DNA from 2 places in the Pseudomonas sp. AC239 genome. Region 1 is predicted to be linked to the other one. Evidence: riboswitches for the same ligand, from Rfam matches in the RefSeq annotation. Region 1 holds a riboswitch; the other holds the start of a gene.

Evidence for each region. Region 1 has a riboswitch for cobalamin ahead of ACZ0AZ_RS21320 (CbtB domain-containing protein). Riboswitches for the same ligand answer to the same signal wherever they lie in the genome.
Region 2: it holds a riboswitch for cobalamin, as region 1 does, so the genes downstream of both, ACZ0AZ_RS24330 (ABC transporter substrate-binding protein) here and ACZ0AZ_RS21320 (CbtB domain-containing protein) in region 1, are expected to answer to the same signal.

What each region holds. Positions count from the first base shown of each region.
Region 1 is NZ_OZ409864.1:4,659,417-4,663,023, reverse strand. Features, by position in the region: gene cobW (cobalamin biosynthesis protein CobW) at 1-770, opposite strand, end outside; cobalamin riboswitch at 861-1,072, opposite strand; cobalamin riboswitch at 1,157-1,378, shown strand; gene ACZ0AZ_RS21320 (CbtB domain-containing protein) at 1,498-1,695, shown strand; gene ACZ0AZ_RS21315 (CbtA family protein) at 1,706-2,407, shown strand; gene ACZ0AZ_RS21310 (cobalamin biosynthesis protein) at 2,404-2,817, shown strand; gene cobM (precorrin-4 C(11)-methyltransferase) at 2,896-3,607, shown strand, end outside.
Region 2 is NZ_OZ409864.1:5,369,977-5,373,583, reverse strand. Features, by position in the region: gene ACZ0AZ_RS24335 (FecCD family ABC transporter permease) at 1-592, opposite strand, end outside; gene ACZ0AZ_RS24330 (ABC transporter substrate-binding protein) at 589-1,602, opposite strand; cobalamin riboswitch at 1,740-1,933, opposite strand; gene ACZ0AZ_RS24325 (ParD-like family protein) at 2,054-2,281, shown strand; gene map (type I methionyl aminopeptidase) at 2,278-3,069, shown strand; gene ACZ0AZ_RS24315 (ABC transporter ATP-binding protein) at 3,197-3,607, opposite strand, start outside.

The DNA.
Region 1 (3,607 bases):
TCATCGTGATCGTCATCACCGTCGTGGTGATGGTCGTGGTGACTGTGTCGGCTGTCGATGTGCTCTTCGGAACCGGCGCCGAGGCCGATCAGCACGTCCAGCGGCAGACGGCCGCTGCTCGCTTCAATGATTTTTACCGCAGGTGGCAGCTCTTCGGCGACTTCCAGACGCACACGCGCCAGATCTTCCGGACTGGTCTGGTCGGCTTTATTGAGGATCACCAGATCGGCGCTGGCCAGTTGGTCGGCGAACAGTTCGTGCAGCGGTGACTCGTGATCGAGGTTCGGGTCAAGCTTGCGCTGGGCATCGACCTGATCCGGGAACGCGGCAAAGGTGCCGGCGGCTACGGCCGGGCTGTCGACCACGGTGATTACCGCATCAACGGTGCAGGCGCTGCGGATTTCCGGCCACTGGAAGGCTTGCACCAACGGTTTTGGCAGGGCCAGGCCCGAGGTTTCGATGAGGATGTGATCGAGATCGCCGCGACGCGCGACCAGTTCGCGCATCACCGGGAAGAATTCTTCCTGCACGGTGCAGCACAGGCAGCCGTTGGCCAGTTCGTAAACGCGGCCGCTGGCTTCTTCTTCGGTGCAACCGATGGTGCACTGCTTGAGGATTTCGCCGTCGATGCCCAGCTCGCCAAACTCGTTGACGATCACCGCAATGCGCCGGCCCAGAGCATTGTCGAGCATGTGCCGCAGCAAGGTGGTTTTGCCCGAACCGAGGAAACCGGTGACGATGGTGACGGGGAGTTTGGCCAGTGTTTTCATCGGTATGCCCTTTGGCAAAGCGGCGGGCATACGGGACGAGAACCGGCCACGCGCAGGCGCGCCGGAAGTATTCGCCACCGGATCACCCCGCCCGGTTGAAAGTGAGAGGCAGGTCTCCTGGCTGACAGTGTTCAGGCGCCGGGCCTGGCATTCGCTGCGCCTTCCCGCGGGCTCGTGGACCGAGCTGGCAGTGGCGTGGCAGCGAACATCACCGTTCACAGTTGCGGGGGCAGCCGCGGCTTTGACCGCGTTCCCTTCTTAGCTTCGACAGATGCCGAAGAACCTCGAAGGCGCAAGGCTACGCATGGCTTGGTGATGGGTCAATGCTTAGGTTTCGTGGATATTCACTACCGCCCGAAATTGACTCAAACCCACCCACATGCTCTCCTGTACGCCTTGTTACGGGTGCCCTTCACAGGGTGAAACGGGAAACCGGTGAATCATGTGCTTTACTCAGAGCCATGTCAGTCCGGTGCTGCCCCCGCAACGGTAAGCGAGCGAAGCGTCAAAACCACTGTGCCGACCCGGCATGGGAAGGTGACGCTTGCAGGTCGGCCAGGCGCCAACCCCTCGCGAGCCCGGAGACCGGCCCGCAACACACAGTGCGCAATCGGCGTCACTGGACATAACAAACCCGCGGTGGGCGGGCGCTGTTCGTACCTCTGCGCGTCCGTCACGCAGGGTCCGCATGCGTTCGACTGCCCCTGACACTCCATAGGGAAGCGCCATGTCGATCATCAGCAGCACCGCCAGCAACACGGACAAAATCGCCAGCACCACCCCCCTCAGCCAACGCCTGATCGCCGCAGCCTTCGCCTCGATTCTCGGCGCGGGCCTTGTGTATTTCGCCGGTTTTTCGCATATCGAAGCGGTGCACAACGCCGCCCACGATACCCGCCACAGCGCCGCGTTTCCGTGCCACTGAGACCTGTCAAATGATCAAGCGAATTGCGCAAACCGCAGGTTTCAGCGGCCTGCTGGCCGCCCTGCTCCTCACGGTGCTGCAAAGCTTCTGGGTCTCACCGCTGATTCTTCAGGCCGAAACCTTTGAAAAATCCGAACCGGTCGCCCAAGTCCACGAACACGCGGCCGGCACCGCAGCGCACAGCCACGATGGCGAAGCCTGGGAGCCGGAAAACGGCTGGCAGCGCGTGGTTTCGACCACCGGTGGCAATCTGGTGGTGGCGGTCGGTTTCGCTCTGATGCTGGCGGGCCTGTACACCCTGCGTGCGCCGCGCTCCACCGGGCAAGGCTTGCTCTGGGGTCTGGCCGGTTACGTGACGTTCGTTCTGGCGCCAACGCTGGGCCTGCCGCCGGAATTGCCGGGCACCGCTGCGGCTGATCTGACGTCGCGGCAGATGTGGTGGATCGGCACTGCGGCCTCAACCGCCGTCGGCCTGTCGCTGATCGCCTTCAGCCGGCACTGGCTGATGAAGCTGCTCGGCGTAGCGATTCTCGCGGTGCCGCATGTGATTGGCGCGCCGCAGCCGCTGGTGCATTCGATGCTCGCGCCCGAAGCGTTGGAAAGCCAGTTCAAGATCGCTTCGCAGTTGACCAACGTGGCGTTCTGGCTGGCCCTAGGCCTTATCAGCGCCTGGTTGTTCCGCCGCAACAGCGACGGTCACTATCACGCATGAGCGATGACCGCGCGGCGTCCACGCTGGTGGTCGGCCTCGGCTGCCAGCGCGGCTGTCCGACCAGCACGCTGCGCGCGTTGCTCGACCAGGCCTTGCAGGCACACCGTATCGAGCTCAAGTCGATCAAGGCCTTGGCCAGCATCGATTTGAAGCGCGACGAACCGGGCCTGCAGGAACTGGCCGTACAACTGGCCTTGCCCCTGCTGTATTTCAGCAGCGAGGAATTGGCCGGTTACCAGTCAATGCTCAGCCACCAGTCGCAAATCGCGTACGAACGCACCGGCTGCTACGGCGTGGCGGAAAGTGCAGCGCTGGCGCTCGCCGAACAACTGTTGCAGGCGCCGGCAAAGCTGCTGATCAGCCGTCAAAAATACGCTCAAGCCACTCTGGCATTGGCCGGCGCCGCGTAAATCCTGATAATCGCCGCCATCCATCATGAGCAATCTTCATCTGTAGCGTTGTCGCGCCTCTTCTCCAAGGATCCAACGATGACCGTTTATTTCATCGGCGCCGGCCCCGGCGACCCGGAATTGATCACTGTCAAAGGCCAACGGTTGATCCGCCAATGTCCGGTGATCATCTATGCCGGTTCACTGGTACCCGCTGCGGTGCTCGAAGGGCATCAGGCGCAAACCGTGGTCAACAGTGCCGAGCTGCACCTTGAGCAGATCATCGAGCTGATCAAGACCGCGCACGCCAACGCCCAGGACGTCGCGCGGGTACATTCCGGTGATCCGAGCCTGTACGGCGCGATCGGTGAACAGATTCGTTATCTGCGTGAGCTTGATATCCCGTTCGAGATCATTCCGGGCGTGACGGCCACTGCCGCCTGTGCGGCGTTGCTCGGTGCCGAACTGACCCTGCCGGATGTGTCGCAGAGCGTGATTCTGACTCGCTATGCCGACAAGACTGCGATGCCGGTCGGCGAAGAATTGGCCAATCTGGCCCAGCATGGCGCAACCATGGCGATTCACCTGGGAGTCAAACATCTGGAGAAGATTCTTGTGGAGTTGTTGCCGCATTACGGTGCAGATTGTCCGATTGCGGTGATTCACCGGGCGACGTGGCCGGATCAGGACTGGGTGGTGGGCACGCTGGCGGACATTGCCGACAAGGTTGCAGCGAAAGGCTTCCGGCGCACCGCGTTGATTCTGGTCGGGCGGGTGCTGGGCAGCGAGGTGTTCAGTGAGTCGTCGTTGT
Region 2 (3,607 bases), 710 kb from region 1:
GCCAGCGCACACCGCCAAGATTGCCGAGCAGCCAGAACATGATGCCGCGTGCCTGTTCCGAACTGGCCGAGCGGGTGATCAGAAACGCGGTGAGGGCATTGAACAATTGCGAGCCGGCGATCCCAGCGAGAATGATCTGCCCGGTGCCGCTGGCCGAGCCGCTGACCCGCGCCAACAGGATCACCAGCGCGAACGCGGTCACCGCACCGGCAAAGGCACCCGCCGACAATGAAATCGCCCCGGCGCCGACCCCAAGCAGGGCGACCATCACCGCGCCGGTCGAGGCGCCAGCGGAAATTCCCAGCAGATACGGATCGGCCAACGGATTGCGCAGCAGCGATTGCAGGATTACGCCACAGGTCGCCAGACCGGCACCGCAAGCTGCTGCGACCAAAGCGCGGGTCAGGCGATAGTTCCAGACAATGCCTTCGTCGATCGGGTCGAGCACATAGCCGGCGCCCCACAGCTTGTTGGCCAGCACCTGCAACACCACGCTCGGCTCGATCGAAGTCTCACCAATGGCCACGCCGCCGGTCAGCGCAACCGACAGCGTCAATAGCACCAGCAGCAAACGGATCAGGCGTCTGCTCATTGCGACAGGTCGTAGCCGTTGATGGCGCTGGCCAGTTGTGCGAGGCCATCGAAGGTGCGCAGGCTGGCCTGCATGGCCATGGCGTCAAGGATGATGATGCGATTGTGCTTGACCGCGTCCATGTTGCGCGTCACCGGATCGCTGCGCAGGAAGGCGAGTTTCTTCTGATAGTCGTCCGCCGGGAAGCGTCGACGATCCATGCGCGCGATGACCAGAAACGTCGGGTTGGCCTTGGCGATGGTTTCCCAGCCGACGGTTGGCCATTCTTCATCGGACTCGACCACATTGCGCACGCCGAGGGTGCTGAGCATGAAGTCGGGAACGCCTTTGTGCCCAGCCACGAACGGCTCGATGTCCATCTCGGCGCTGGAGAACCAGACCAGGGCGCTGACGTCTTTGCGTTGCTGTTTTTTCGCCGTGGCGATCGACTGTGCGAGGCTGACTTTGAGCTGCTCATTGAGCTGTTCGCCACGCGCCTGCACATCGAAAATCGCTGCCAGTTGGCTCACGCCTTTGTAGATGCTGTCGATGCGAAACGGCGCCAGCCGCGTGCCGTCCGAGCCGACGAGGTTGTCCTTGGCTTCGCAATCGGAGGGCAGCAGATAGGTCGGAATCTTTAGTTCATGAAACTGCTCGCGGGTGCCGACCGCGCCTTGCGGGCCGACCATCCATTCCAGCTCCACCGCAACCAGCTCCGGACGTTTGCCGATCACCGCTTCGAAACTCGGCTCGTTGTCGGCGAGGCGCTCGACCCTGTCGTTCTGCGCGTTGTATGTGCCCAGCACGTCGTTGAACCACAACGAGGTGCCGACGACTTTGTCGCCCAGGCCCAAGGCATAAAGCATTTCCGTACCGGCCTGGCCGATGGTCACCGTACGCGCGGGCGCGTGCTGAAAGGTCAGGCTGCTGCCGCAGTTTTCGATGGTCAGCGGATACGCAGTCGGCGCCGCTTGCGCCAAGGCACAGAGGCTCAGACCGGTGAGCAGGGTAGCAACGCGGGGCAGCAGCATGGGGCAGTCTCCAGGGGAACCGTACGGGGAGGGCGGGTACGGTTGGAAACACACCTCGGGCGCGGTCGTGGAAACTGCGCAAGGCCGGCACGGGGAAAACGCGCACGGCACGATGTCCTTCCCGGACACCCCGCCGGTTAGTCGTCATTGTGCCGGCAGGTCTCCTGACTGGTGCGTCGTCGCCATGCTCCGGCCTTCCCGGGTTTCACCCAGTGGCAGTCAAGGAGCAGGCTCGGCACCTACAGTTGCGGGGGCAGTTCCGATTGATGCTGTGCAAGCATTTCGGATTCCCTATTAATTCCGTGTGGAAACCGGCGGCGGCATGGTAGTCGATTTGCGCGGTGGAGGGGGAGGCGAATCTGCCACAGCGTCGATTTTGTCGTCGGCATTGCAATCTCCCGTATGCACTGATTAATATACGATCCATATACACATCGTATCGGATTCATATATGGGCATCGTAAAGATTTCAGAGGACATGCACGAGAACCTGCGTATCTCCAGCAACGCCCTCAGCCGCTCCATCAACGCGCAGGCCGAGCACTGGATGCGCATCGGCATGCTCGCCGAGCTGCATCCCAACCTCGACCACAGCGCCATTTGCCGCCTGCTGATCCGCGCCGAACAGAATGGTGGCCTGGATCTGCAACAACTGACACAGGACGTCGCCCTCGCATGAGAAACCAGATCAAGCTCAACACCCCCGCCGACATCGAAAAATCCCGCGCCGCCGGCAAACTCGCCGCCGAAGTGCTGGCGATGCTGGTGCCGCATGTGAAGGCCGGCGTGACCACCGATGAACTGGATCGGCTGTGCAACGACTACATCGTCAATGTGCAGAAAGCCGTGCCGGCGAACGTCGGGTATCACGGTTTTCCGAAAACCGTCTGCGCATCGGTCAATGACGTGGTGTGCCACGGGATTCCATCGGGTACGCCATTGAAGGATGGCGATATCGTCAACCTCGACATCGCCGTGATCAAGGACGGCTGGTTCGGTGATACCAGCCGCATGTATGTCGTGGGTGAGGCGAGCCCCGAGGCGCAGCACTTGATCAAGACCACTTACGATGCGATGTGCGCGGGCATTCGCGCAGTCAAACCGGGCGCAACGCTGGGGGATATCGGTCATGCGATCCAGAGCCTGGCGGAGGCGGAGGGCTTCAGTGTAGTGCGCGAGTACTGCGGTCACGGCATCGGCAAGGTCTATCACGATGAGCCGCAGATCCTGCATTACGGCTTCCCCAATCAAGGGCTGAAGCTCAAGGCCGGGATGATTTTCACCGTGGAACCGATGCTCAATGCCGGCAAACGCCATGTGAAGAACATGCCTGATGGCTGGACCGTGCTGACCAAGGATGGCTCGTTGTCGGCACAGTGGGAGCATATGGTGGCGGTGACGGAGAGCGGGTTTGAAGTGCTGACGGCTTGGCCGGATGAGGTTGAAGGGTATTCCCCGATTCATTGAACAATACCGAACCTGTGGGAGCGAGCTTGCTCGCGAATGCGGTGCGTCATTCAACATTAATGGTGACTGACACGGCCTCTTCGCGAGCAAGCTCGCTCCCACGGGGAATTTCACTGGATTGGAAGTTTTAGTGAGCACCCGCTGCTTTGTTAAGGTCGCTTTCAGTCCACTCGGTATAGACACACGCATCCGCCGTCGCCCAGCGCACCCGGACCGGATCGCCGGCCTTGAGTGGCATGCCCGCTGCCGACAGCGCTTTCACCGTCATCGACGTCCCGCCCGCAGTGACCACGCTGCACGTCTGGCTCTCACCAAGAAACAGCACCTCCACAACATTCGCCGATACCTCATTCCAACCCGCCGCCAGCGGCTCATCGAGCGCCTGCTGCGTGCTCAACGCCAAGGCTTTTTCCGGACGCACCATCAGCAGCACATCCTGATCAGTGTGCAACCCGGACGTCAGCCGAATCGACAATGACTGCCCCTCGAAACTCGCTGCCGCATTCCCTTGCGCCTTGAGCTTGAGGAAGTTCGAATT